2 regions of the Clostridium sp. 29_15 genome follow, and region 2 is predicted to be linked to the other one. Evidence: a T-box and tRNA genes for the amino acid it is inferred to sense, from the RefSeq annotation. Region 2 holds a T-box; the other holds one or more tRNA genes.

Region 1 (6,865 bases), on a different contig from region 2:
CAATAGGAAACACTCTTTCACAACTATAAATAATTATCTTATTAACCTTCCAATATACCTTTTCAATAGCATCTCTTATATCTTTTATTGTTGATTTAGAAAACATAGTTATATCATCAAATATAATAAGGCTATATTCCTCTCCTATATTCTCTATTTCATCTATTGAAATAAATGTTATACCATTTTCTATATCACCAGGCATAATCTTTTGAATGCTTTTCATATACAGTTCATCATGACTCTTACTCTTTATCTCATCAGAACCCATACTAAAAACATATAATACCTTTTTATTATCATTTATCAACCTACTTATTAAATCAAAAAAAACAAAACCTGTATTATACGGTCTGCTTTTTATATTTAATACCTTGGTCTTTTTTTTATACCAAGATATTATATTTTTAAAAGCATAACTCAACTCTTTATAATTCACTTATCAAATACCTCTTTTTCTAACCTACTCAATCATATTCTTATCTATCGTTATATCCATTATTCTTTCTTTCAATGAAGAATATCTCTTCATATTATTAGTATTATTAACCATATATTGAAGAGATTTTTGATTTCCAACAACAACCACTAACTCTTTTGCTCTTGTTATACCAGTATACAGTATATTCCTATTCATCAAAAATGCTGACCCCATAAATGTTGGCATAACTACAACTTTAAATTCACTTCCTTGGCTCTTATGTATAGTAATTGCATATGCTAATTCTAATTCATCTAAAAACATAAATTCATATACAACTCTTCTTTCATCATCAAAGACTACACTTAAAACCTTTCTTTCTTCATCTATGGTTTCAATATATCCCATATCTCCATTGAAAACACCTACACCTTTATTTTCACCATCTCCACCAATTCTATGCCATTCAAGAGAGTAATTATTCTTTATTTGCATAACCTTGTCGCCTTCTCTGAAAACTATATCTCTTACCTGCTTTTCCTTCTTATCTTTGCAACTTGGATTTAATATTGCTTGTATTTCATTATTCAAATTATCAACACCTAAAATACCTTTTCTTGTAGGAGATAAAACTTGTATATCCCAAATTTTGCTCCACTTTGTATTAAATGATGGAAGCCTTCTATTTACTAAATCAAGGACAGTACTTAAAATATTTTCAACTTCATCTCTAGCATCAAAGAAAAAATCACCTCCTTTTTTATTTAAATAGGGCATTTCTCCATTATTAATCTTATGGGCATTGACTATTATCATACTTTCTTTTCCTTGCCTAAATATTTCCTTTAATCTTACAACATTGATAAACTTACTGTTGATTAAATCCCTAAGAACATTTCCTGGTCCTACAGATGGCAACTGATCCACATCCCCCACTATTATTACCCTTGTTCCTAACTTTATAGCTTTTAAAAGACTATTCATCAGCATTATATCTATCATCGATGCTTCATCTATAATAATCACATCTGCTTCTAAAGGCTCACTTTCCCCTTTACAAAAAAAAGAGTTTTCCTCATAACTTACTCCCATCTCTAAAAGCCTATGAATTGTTTTTGCTTCTCTTTCTGTAGACTCACTCATTCTTTTAGCAGCTCTTCCTGTAGGTGCTGCTAAAAGAACCTTCATACCACTATTTTCATATATTTCAATTATACATTTTATTATAGTGGTTTTACCTGTTCCAGGTCCACCTGTTATTATTTCTATACCATTTTCAAAAGCTCCCAGTATGGCTTTCTTTTGTGATGGAGCAAATTTAATGTTATTTTTCTTTTCAAATGTACTAACTTCAAATTCTACATCAGTATTTATGGTCTGGAAATTTTCTATACATAAAGTTATTATTTTATTCGTTACTCCCAATTCACAATAATAATATGGTAGAGAATATACAGCTTCTATATCTTTAATTTTTTCAATCTTCAACTTTTCTTCAAGGACGCAGTTATATATATTTTCTTCAATAATTTCTTTACTTACAGCCAATACCTTCTGACATTCTTGAATTAGCTTATCCTTTGGCATATATGTATTTCCCATGGCAGAAAAGTTATTTAAAACATATCTTATACCACTTTGTATTCTAAAGGAAGATGTATCTTCAACACCAAATTCCTTAGCAATTTTATCAGCTGTCAAAAATCCAATACCTGATATTTCATCATTTAATATATATGGATTGATTGATACTTTATTTATTGAATCTGCCCCAAACTTTTTATATATCTTTAAGCATTGGTTTACCGTAATTCCATGTTTTTGAAAAAATATCATTATATCTTTTAAATCCTTTGTTTCAATATAAGACTCATATATTATGTTAAATTTCTTTTCACCAATTCCTTCAATTTCTTTTAATCTCTCAATATTATTATCAAGAATATGTAAAGTATCCTTACCAAATGCCTTTACTATTTTTTTAGCTGTTACTGGTCCTATTCCATGTATAATCCCTGTACTTAAATACTTCTCTATTTCTTTTGATGATGAAGGTAATTTTTCTTTATATTCTTCTATACTAAACTGTCTTCCAAATTGCTTATGCTGAATAAACGTCCCTTTAACTTCAATTTGTTGCCCTTCTTGTAGTAGAGGCATTACACCTACAATTGTTATTAGTTCTTTATTAGCTGTAATCTTCGCAACAGTATATCCTGTATCTTCACTTTTAAATATAATAGCTTCCACTGAACCTTCTAATACTAGTGATTCCATCTATATTTCCAACCCTTCCAAAGTTCTCTCTTGTAATTATATTATTATATCATAATAACAAGAAAAGGTGGATTATGAAAAACACACCCCACCCTTGTACTAATTAAAGAAATCTTTTGATTTCTCCAACTTTATTTAATTGTTCCCATGGAAGATTTAAATCATGTCTTCCAAAATGTCCATAAGCAGCTGTTTGCTTATAGATAGGTCTTCTTAATCCTAAATCTCTGATAATTGCACCTGGTCTTAAATCAAATACCTTTTCTACTATTGATACAATTTCATCATCATTTATTTTACCTGTTCCAAAAGTTTCTACTGATATAGATACTGGCTTAGCTACACCTATTGCATAAGCTAATTGTATTTCTATTTTATCTGCAACTCCTGCTGCTACTAAATTCTTGGCAACCCACCTTGCAGCATATGCAGCTGATCTATCTACTTTAGTTGGATCTTTTCCTGAGAAAGCACCACCACCGTGTCTTCCACTTCCTCCATAAGTATCTACTATAATCTTTCTACCTGTTAATCCACTATCACCTTGTGGTCCACCAACAACGAATCTTCCTGTTGGATTAATGAAATATTTTGTTTCTTCATCTAATAATTCTGCTGGAATAACAGACTTTATTACATGCTCCATTAAATCTCTTCTTATTTGTTCTTGTGAAACTTTTTCATCATGTTGTGTTGATATTACTACTGTATCTATTCTTACAACATTATTTCCATCATATTCAACAGTTACTTGAGTCTTTCCATCAGGTCTTAAATAGCTTAATGTACCATTCTTTCTTACTTCTGTAAGTCTTCTAGCTAACTTATGGGCAGTTATTATTGGTAATGGCATAAATTCTTCTGTTTCATTAGTTGCATAACCAAACATCATTCCTTGATCTCCAGCACCAACTGCTTCAACATCATCTTTATTTCCTTGTTTCGCTTCAAGAGCTTCATCAACTCCCATAGCTATATCACTAGATTGTTCATCTATTGATGATAATACTGAACAAGTATCGCAGTCGAATCCATATTTTGCTCTATCATATCCAATTTCTTTTATAGTATCTCTAACTACTTTAGGAATATCAACATAACAGTTAGTTGAAATTTCCCCCATAACTAGTACCATTCCTGTAGTTACTGTTGTTTCACAAGCAACTCTTGCATTTGGATCCTTTGCTAATATGTTGTCTAATACTGCATCTGATATTTGATCACAAATCTTATCTGGATGCCCTTCTGTAACTGATTCTGATGTAAATAATTTTCTCATTATGCTTAGCTCCTCTCTTCTAGGCATGATATTAATTCTAAGCAATTAAAAACAATAAAAAAAACTCTTCAATAAGAAGAGCCTATATTCATAAGGTCTTTTCTTATCTTGCAAAATTTCTTGCAGGAATTGGCACCACACCTAAAAATGTAAAGTACAAAATTTAAAATGTAAAATTACTATAATTTTTCATTTTTAATTCTCCATTCTTCACTCCTAAATAGGTTGCCGGGTTTCACAGGGCCCTTTCCCTCCACCTCTCTTGATAAGAATTAATATCATGTTTAATTTTCAATCAATTATAACATTATCCCCAAATTATGTCAATATCTATTTCAAAGAAAATAAACACCAATTTTAATATTCATTGTATCAAAATTGGTGTCAAGTCATGGTGGAGGAGGACGGATTCGAACCATCGAAACGAAACGTAACAGATTTACAGTCTGCCCCCTTTGGCCTCTCGGGAACTCCTCCATTTGTGGAGCTGGAACCTACAACCTGCTGATTACAAGTCAGCTGCTCTACCGTTGAGCCATGCCAGCGTATATTATATTTTTAAATGGTGGAAACAACAGGGATCGAACCTGTGACCCTCTGCTTGTAAGGCAGATGCTCTCCCAGCTGAGCTATGCTTCCATATTATTCTAAATTAAATTATAAATGGTGGGGGAGGACGGATTCGAACCATCGAAACGAAACGTAACAGATTTACAGTCTGCCCCCTTTGGCCTCTCGGGAACTCCCCCATTTGTGGAGCTGGCAATAGGAATCGAACCTACAACCTGCTGATTACAAGTCAGCTGCTCTACCGTTGAGCCATGCCAGCGTATATTATATTTTTAAATGGTGGAATGGTGGGGGAGGACGGATTCGAACCATCGAAACGAAACGTAACAGATTTACAGTCTGCCCCCTTTGGCCTCTCGGGAACTCCCCCATTTAATAAATTTCTTTATTAACACTTTGTCTTTCGGCAACTACTTGCTAAACTGACAATGATTAGTATATATGTTTTTATTACATATTGCAACTTCATATTTCGTCATTTAAGTAATTTATAGCTATTTATCGAAGTTTTTATTCTATTTTTCTCTTTTTTACTCATTTTTACTCCCTAAACTTCTATATCTATTTTTATTTTAATTATCAGATAATGCTAAAAAGTTATTTATGTTATTGAATTATATTAAGTAAAAAATATTCATATATATTTATTGTGAGAGGGGGGATTCTTTTGCAAAAACTTAAAATAAATTATAATTCAAATTCAGCCTCCATGAAAATTGCTGAATTTTTAAAAAAATATATTAAACCACAAACCATTATTGTTTGTATTGGTACCGATAAATGTATTGGAGATTGTCTTGGCCCTCTTGTTGGCACATTACTTAAGGAAAATAGTTTTCCTATTCCTATATATGGTACTTTAGCCGATCCTATACACGCACTTAATCTTGAGAAAAGCATCTATGAAATTAAAAGAATATATCCCTATTCAACAATTATTGGTATAGATGCTTGTTTAGGTGATGCTAATTCCATTGGAGAAATTCATGTGCGTGACTTTCCCATTCACCCTGGAAAAGGTGTTGGCAAAATGTTACCTGATGTTGGCGATGTATCCATTATTGGAATTATAGATTCTAGTGATAATTCAGAATTTTTCACTTCCAGGAGTATACGTTTAAACTTAATATTTGAAATGGCTAAAGTAATATCAAATGGATTAATCCAATCTTATTCCAAATAAATATTTACTATATATCAAAAGAAAAGCTAGGTTTAGCCTAGCTTTTGTACTACTCAATTAAAGATATTTCATTTCCACTATCATCAAATTGTAATTTATTAATATAATTTAAAACTTGACCTGTTCCTTCTACTACTGCTTCCACTGAATTTTCAGCTATTTTTACATTTAATCCAGTGTTAACTTCGATAAGTTTATCTAATCCATATAATAATGAACCTCCGCCAGTCATTATTATTCCTTTTTCAATTATATCTGACGCTAATTCTGGTGGAGTTTTTTCTAATATAGATTTAACCCCGTCCACTATTAGGCCAACAGGTTCTTCAAGTGCTTCTCTTATTTCTTCAGATGTAATTTCCACTTGATCAGGCAATCCAGTTACTAGGTTTCTTCCCTTCATTATATAAGAACTTTCTCTTGCATCTTTATATGCACAACCTATATTAATCTTTAGATCTTCAGCAGTTTTTTCACCTATCATGATTCTATGCTTTAATCTAACATATTTTACTATAGCCTCATCAAATCTATCACCAGCTGATTTAATTGATTTTCTTATTACAACTCCACCTAGAGAAATAACAGCTATATCGGTAGTTCCACCACCTATATCTACTATCATATTACCATCAGGCTTGGTTATATCTATGCCAGCTCCAATAGCTGCAGATAATGGTTCTTCTATTAAATGCACTTCCTTAGCACCTGAATTTTTAGTAGCATCAATTACTGCTCTCTTTTCAACTTCTGTAGCTTGTGAAGGTATACATACCATTACTTTAGGAGCTATAATTTTCTTACCCCCACATGCTTTTTTTATGAATTCCTTTAGCATTTTTTCAGTTATGTCATAATCAGATATAACACCATCTTTTAAAGGTCTTACCGCTACAATATTTCCTGGTGTTCTTCCTATCATATTACGAGCTTCTTCACCTACTGCTAAAATCTTATTATTAACTTTATTAATAGCAACCACTGAAGGTTCTTTTAATATTACACCCTTACCTTTCACATAAACCAATACCGTTGCAGTACCTAAATCAATTCCTAAGTCTGCACTTTTTCTCCAAAACCACATTAAATTTCACTCCTATTATATACATAACAATTTAAAAATAATCATTTTTCA
Region 2 (6,865 bases):
TAATGAAGAAGCAGTAAGTGAAGTTGCAATAAAATTAAATAATTAACAGTGAAATAAGAGAAAAATAAAAAAGATACGACATTTTTTTATTTTTCTCTTTATTTTTTTCGGACTTTTGACTATAATGTATGTATGTTTTAAAGGGAAAATTAATGGCAGGAGAGATAATATGAACGAAAATAATCCATATATACTAGTACTGGGGGCATCAATAGTAGATATAATTGGTTTTAGTAAGAGAGAATTTAAGGCAAAGGATTCAATTCCAGGATCTATAAAGATTTCGCTTGGGGGAGTTTGCAGAAATATTGCTGAGAATTTAGCTAGGGTAGGTATAAACACAGAATTCATTTCTATATTGGGAGATGATGCTAATGGGAGAAATATCTTAGAACATTCTAAGAGAATAGGTTATAAGATGGACAATTCATTAATATTAAAAGATGAATGTACACCTACATATATGGCAATACTAAATGAGCATGGTGAAATGGAGTCTGCAATAGTAGATATGGATAGCTTAGATAAAATGGAAAGTAGTTTTATAGATTCAAAAGCTGAAATTTTTGAAAATGCTGAGTATACTATTGTAGATTCAGACAACCCTGAATTATTAGAGTATGTTTTAAAGAAATTTCAAGGAAAAACTAAATTTATATTAGATCCAGTTTCAGCAAATAAAGCAACAAAAATAAGCCACTTGATGAAGTATTTCCATACAATAAAACCAAATAGATTAGAGACTGAAGCTTTATGTGGTTTTAAAATCAATGGTTATGAGGATTTGCAAAAAGCAGGAAGATACTTCTTAGAGCAAGGTGTTGAAAATGTATTTATAAGTTTAGATGCAGATGGGATTTACTATCTTACAAAAGGTGAAGAAGGTACTATATGCCAAAATGATAAGATAGACATAAAAAATGTAACAGGTGCTGGAGATTCGTTTGTAGCTGGATTAGGATTAGGATATATGAATGGGTTATCTATAATTGAAACATTAAAGTATGCAATTGCAATGTCAATAATTACTATTACACATGAAGATACTATTAATCCAGCAATAAGTAATGAATACGTTGAAAATTACATGAATAAAATGAGTTGGAAATAATTGTTTTTAAGAGATGCTTAGCGTCTCTTTTTTTTATGCTTAGGAAATAGTTAAAAAGAAAGTATGATTTTACATAATAAAAATAAAGGGATATTTATATAAGAGATAAGAAATAAAAAAAAGTATATAGGCGTAAATAAAATACTCGTAAATGAGTATAATAATTAATAAAACACTGCACAAATAAACTTTCAGTATAAATACTAAATAGATGGACAAAATATTTATGAGGTGATAAGTATGGGAAGTAAATTAAAAATTAATAAGAAAGAAAATAAGAATATAAGTCATAATCCTCGAGCAGAAAGTGTTAAATCATGTTTTGGAGAACCTAAAGCAAAGCCATATGATCCAACAGATTTTAAGATTTAATTTTTTGAGCATTCTAGCAATTTTTAGTCAGTGTTTAAGGCTGTAAAAAATAAATTTAATTATTGGGAATAGTTGAATGAAGATAGATAATAATAAAAAAGTTATAAGATTTATCAGTTGATGAAAAATAAATAAAATATATAAATGAACTGGAACCTATAAGATAGACACTTATAAAATAGATTCTATCTATATAGGTTCTTTTCGTGTACAATAAATAAATGTTGATATACATATTAAGTATTTAATATAATTATATTATAAATAATACATAATGCTTATTATTTGGAGGGGACTATATGGAACATGATGTTGTAACTAAAGAAAAAGGTAAAATAAAAGTAAAGGAGCCTAAAAAATATAGTGTCATTATGGAAAATGATGATTTTACAACAATGGAATTTGTCATTGATGTATTGATGAGCGTGTTTAATAAAGATAGTGTAGAGGCTAATAGAATAATGCTTGATGTACATTCTAAAGGAAGAGGAGTAGTAGGAACTTATCCATATGATATTGCTGTTACAAAAGTATCAATAGCAATGGATATGGCTAAAGAAGAAGGATTTCCCTTTATGATAACTATTGAGGAGGTTTAATGTATGCAGGTGACAAAAGAAGTTAATGAAGTAATAGTTGCTGCAATTGAATATGCTAGAGAAAATAAGCATGAATATGTAACAGCTGAACACATATTATATAAATGTACTTTTATAGAAAAAGTACAAAATGCCATGGAGAAATGTGGTGCAGATATTGAAAATTTAAGAAAAAATCTAAATGAATATTTTAATGAGTATATAAAGACTACAGAAAATACAGGTATTCAAGAAAGCTATAGTTTTCAGCAAGTGATATTAACATCTGGAGAGCAGGCTATGGCTTCTGGTAAAAATGTCATAGAAATTGAACATATTTTATCAGTTATATATATGATGGAAGATAGTTATGCTTTATATTTTTTAAATTTAGAGGGAATAGATAAAAGAAATCTTCTTTTTACTTTATGTCATAAAGAAGGGAATGTAAAGTCAGAAGAAGGTGGAGAAAAATCATCAAAAAATAAAGGTGAGCAAAAAGGCAGTAATAAATCTATAATTGAGAAGTATACTGTAAATTTAAATGAATTTGTTAAAGAGCAAGATAGTAATTTGCTTATAGGGCGTCAAGATATTTTAGATAGAACTATACAGATTCTATGCAGAAGAACTAAAAATAATCCTATTCATGTTGGAGAGCCAGGTGTAGGAAAGACATCTATAGTGTTAGGGCTTGCTAGACTTATTAATGAAGGTAAGGTTCCAGAAAAACTTAAGAACTCAGAAATATATTCTCTTGATATTGGTGGGTTATTGGCAGGAACTAAGTATAGAGGCGATTTTGAAGAGAGAATAAAAAAAGTGCTAGAGCAGATTAAGCATAGAGTTAATCCAATAGTTTATATTGATGAGATACACTCAATAGTAGGAGCAGGAGCTTTAGGTGGTGGTTCTTTAGATGCATCTAATCTTCTTAAGCCATATTTAATGGAAGGAAAGATAAAATTTATTGGTGCAACTACTTTTGATGAATATAAAAAACATTTTGAAAAGGATAAAGCTCTTACAAGAAGATTTCAGACAGTGGAAGTAAAGGAGCCTAGCATTAACGAAACTGTTGAAATTATTAATGGAATTAAAAAGTCGTATGAAGAATATCATAATGTATCTTATACTGATAAGGCTATTGAAAGTGCAGTTATTTTAAGTAATAAGTATATAAATGATAAATTCTTACCGGATAAGGCTATTGATGTTATAGATGAAGCTGGTGCATCTATTTCTATGGAAAATAGTGAAGAAAGAACATTAATTGATGATGTTAAAATTGAAGAAATAATTTCAAAAATGTGTCATATTCCTAAGAAAACAGTTGAAAAGGATGAAATTGAAGCTTTAATGACTTTAGAAAATAAATTAAAGCTTAATATTTTTGGACAAAATGTTGCCATAGATGAAGTTGTAAAATGTATAAAGATGTCAAGAGCTGGACTTAAAGATGAAGGCAAACCTGTTGCTTCAATGCTTTTTGTTGGACCTACAGGTGTAGGGAAAACAGAAATATGCAGAGTGTTATCAAAGGAATTAGGGATAAAACTTATTAGATTTGATATGAGTGAATATGGTGAAAAGCATGCAGCATCTAAGCTTATTGGAGCGCCACCAGGTTATGTAGGGTATGAAGAGGGGGGACTACTTACGGATTCAGTCCGTAAGAATCCATATTCTGTATTACTATTAGATGAAATTGAAAAAGCTCACCCAGATATTTTAAGTGTATTACTTCAGGTAATGGATTATGCTACACTTACAGATAACCAAGGTAGAAAAGCTGATTTTAGAAATGTAATACTAATTATGACTTCCAATGCAGGTGCCAAGGAAATTGGCAAAAATAAGGTAGGCTTTGGTGAAAGAGTAGTACAAGTAGAAGCCATCAAGGATGAAGTAAAACGATTCTTCACTCCAGAATTTAGAAATAGATTAGATAAAATTGTGGTATTTAACCATATAGATAAAGAAATGGCAAGAAATATAACTATAAAAGAAATCGGTTTATTTAAAGAACAATTATTAAGTAAAAATATAATATTAGAATTTGATGAGTCTGTTATAAATCATATAAGCAATGAAGGGGTTTCTAAAGAATATGGAGCAAGAGAAATCAGTAGAATAATAAATTCAGAAATTAAGGCATTGTTAATTGATGAAGTATTGTTTGGTAGATTAAAAGATGGTGGAAAGGCTAAAGTTGTATTTAATGATAGTAAATATGATATAGAGTTTTAGAAAATATAAAATTAACTATTTTTAAAGATAAATTTTATTGACAAAAAATATTTTATAGAATAATATAAAAACAAATAATATAAATTAAAAACTGTGATAAAGAGGAGTACGGATTAGGAAGTATTAAGAGAGGAAGGTCTTGGCTGAAAGCCTTCTATATGGAATATCCCGAAGGTAGCTTTTGAGTTTCTTTGCTGAAAGTTTAGTAATTAGTAGGCAAAGACGGCGTTCATAGTCGTTATTGAATTAAGAGCCCATAATAATGGCCAATATTTATTTAGTATAGTTTAAAGTTGAAATGCTAAAATAGTATTGTGCCTGTGGGAATAAAGGTGGTACCGCGAGTCTTCGTCCTTTTTTAGGACTTAGGCTCTTTTTTATTTGTACAATTTATTAAACTAAGGAGGTTTCTGTAATGGAAGAAAAAAACAATTTACCTACCACGTATAATCCAAAAGAATTTGAAGAAAGAATTTATAAAATTTGGGAAGAAAAGAAATATTTCACACCAGTAGTTGATAAGAGCAAAAAGCCTTTTTCAATTGTTATGCCACCGCCAAATATAACTGGTAGATTGCACTTAGGGCATGCATTAGACAATACTCTTCAAGATATGCTTATTAGATTTAAAAGAATGCAAGGATACTGTACTTTATGGTTACCAGGACAAGATCATGCATCTATTGCTACAGAAGTTAAAGTTGAAAATGAGTTATTGAAGCAAGGATTAGTAAAAAAAGAAATGGGAAGAGAAGCTTTCCTTGAAAAAGTTTGGGAATGGTCTGATGAATATAGAGGTCATATAAGAGAACAACTTAAGAAGATGGGAGTATCTGCGGATTTCTCAAGAGAAGCGTTTACAATGGATGAAAATTTAAACAAAGCTGTAAGAACTGTCTTTGTTAAGTTATATAATGAAGGACTTATATATCAAGGAAACAGAATAACTAACTGGTGTCCTAAATGTACAACAGCATTGTCAGATGCAGAAATAGAATACGAAGAAAAAGAAGGAAGCTTCTGGCACATAAATTATCCATTATCTGATGGTTCAGGATTCTTAGAAATAGCAACAACAAGACCAGAAACATTATTAGGAGATACAGCAGTTGCTGTTAACCCAAATGATGATAGATTTAAACATTTAATTGGTAAGACATTAAAGTTACCGCTAACTGATAGAGAAATACCAGTAGTTGGTGATGAATATGTTGATATAGAATTTGGAACTGGTGCTGTTAAAATAACTCCTGCACATGATCCAAATGATTTTGAAGTTGGTAAGAGACATAACCTTCCACAAATAAGAGTTATGGATGACCATGGTATAATAAATGAATTAGGTGGAAAATATCAAGGGCTTGATAGATATGAAGCTAGAAAACAAATGGTTGAAGATTTAGACAAATTAGGTCTATTAGTTAAGATAAAACCGCATACTCATAATGTTGGAACACATGATAGATGTGGAACAGTTATTGAACCAATAATATCTAAGCAATGGTATGTTAAGATGGAATCTTTAGCTAAGCCAGCTATTGAAGCTGTAAGAGGCGGAAAAACTAAATTTGTTCCAGAAAGATTTGATAAAATCTACTTCAACTGGATGGAAAATATTCAAGATTGGTGTATATCAAGACAATTATGGTGGGGACATAGAATACCAGTTTACTACTGTAATGATTGTGGACATATGATGGTTGAAGTTGATGCACCATGTAAATGTTCAAAATGCGAAAGCACTAATTTAAGACAAGAAGATGACGTTCTTGATACATGGTTCTCATCTGCACTTTGGCCTTTCTCAACTTTAGGATGGCCTAATAAAACAGAAGATTTAGAATACTTCTATCCAACTAACGTTCTTGTTACAGGATACGATATAATCTTCTTCTGGGTAGCTAGAATGATATTCTCAGGGATTCATAATATGGGAGAAACTCCATTTGATACAGTATTAATCCACGGTATTATAAGAGACTCTCAAGGTAGAAAGATGAGTAAGTCACTTGGTAATGGAGTAGATCCATTAGAAGTTATTGAAGAATATGGTGCTGATGCCTTAAGATTTATGCTTGTAACAGGTAATTCACCAGGAAATGATATAAGATATATTCCTGAAAGAGTTGAAGCAGCAAGAAACTTTGCTAACAAAATGTGGAATGCATCAAGATTCGTTATGATGAACTTAGATAAAGAAGTTATGGCTAAATATGCTGAATGCAAAGAATATAGCTTAGCTGATAAATGGATTTTATCTCAAATGAATACTCTTGTTAAAGAAGTAACTGAAAATATGGAAAAATACGAATTAGGAATAGCACTTCAAAAAGTTTATGACTTTATGTGGACTGAATTCTGTGATTGGTATATAGAACTTGTTAAACCAGTATTCTTCAGCGATGATGAAAAGCAAAAAGGAATAGTATACAACGTATTATATACTGTATTAACTACAGGATTAAAATTATTACATCCAGTAATGCCATTCATTACAGAAGAAATATATACTACTTTAACTGATGGTGAATCAATAACTATCTCAACTTGGCCA

The links. A T-box is a leader RNA that pairs with one kind of tRNA and senses whether it is charged. The one in region 2 lies ahead of BHW04_RS01400 (valine--tRNA ligase), so its partner is inferred to be a tRNA-Val.
Region 1: it has a tRNA-Val gene. The T-box ahead of BHW04_RS01400 (valine--tRNA ligase) is inferred to sense a tRNA for this amino acid. The anticodon was not compared.

What each region holds. Positions count from the first base shown of each region.
Region 1 is NZ_MNRT01000043.1:113,860-120,724, forward strand. Features, by position in the region: gene BHW04_RS11895 (hypothetical protein) at 1-439, opposite strand, end outside; gene recD2 (SF1B family DNA helicase RecD2) at 464-2,698, opposite strand; gene metK (methionine adenosyltransferase) at 2,802-3,977, opposite strand; SAM riboswitch class I at 4,078-4,249, opposite strand; tRNA gene BHW04_RS11910 (tRNA-Tyr) at 4,370-4,454, opposite strand; tRNA gene BHW04_RS11915 (tRNA-Val) at 4,541-4,616, opposite strand; tRNA gene BHW04_RS11920 (tRNA-Tyr) at 4,642-4,726, opposite strand; tRNA gene BHW04_RS11925 (tRNA-Thr) at 4,732-4,806, opposite strand; tRNA gene BHW04_RS11930 (tRNA-Tyr) at 4,833-4,917, opposite strand; gene yyaC (spore protease YyaC) at 5,215-5,730, shown strand; gene mreB (rod shape-determining protein MreB) at 5,780-6,814, opposite strand.
Region 2 is NZ_MNRT01000015.1:6,883-13,747, reverse strand. Features, by position in the region: partial or broken gene BHW04_RS01425 (acyl-CoA dehydratase activase-related protein) at 1-46, shown strand, start outside; gene BHW04_RS01420 (carbohydrate kinase family protein) at 170-1,111, shown strand; gene BHW04_RS01415 (CPC_1213 family protein) at 1,352-1,483, shown strand; gene BHW04_RS01410 (ATP-dependent Clp protease adaptor ClpS) at 1,783-2,082, shown strand; gene clpA (ATP-dependent Clp protease ATP-binding subunit ClpA) at 2,086-4,311, shown strand; T-box leader at 4,396-4,670, shown strand; gene BHW04_RS01400 (valine--tRNA ligase) at 4,727-6,865, shown strand, end outside.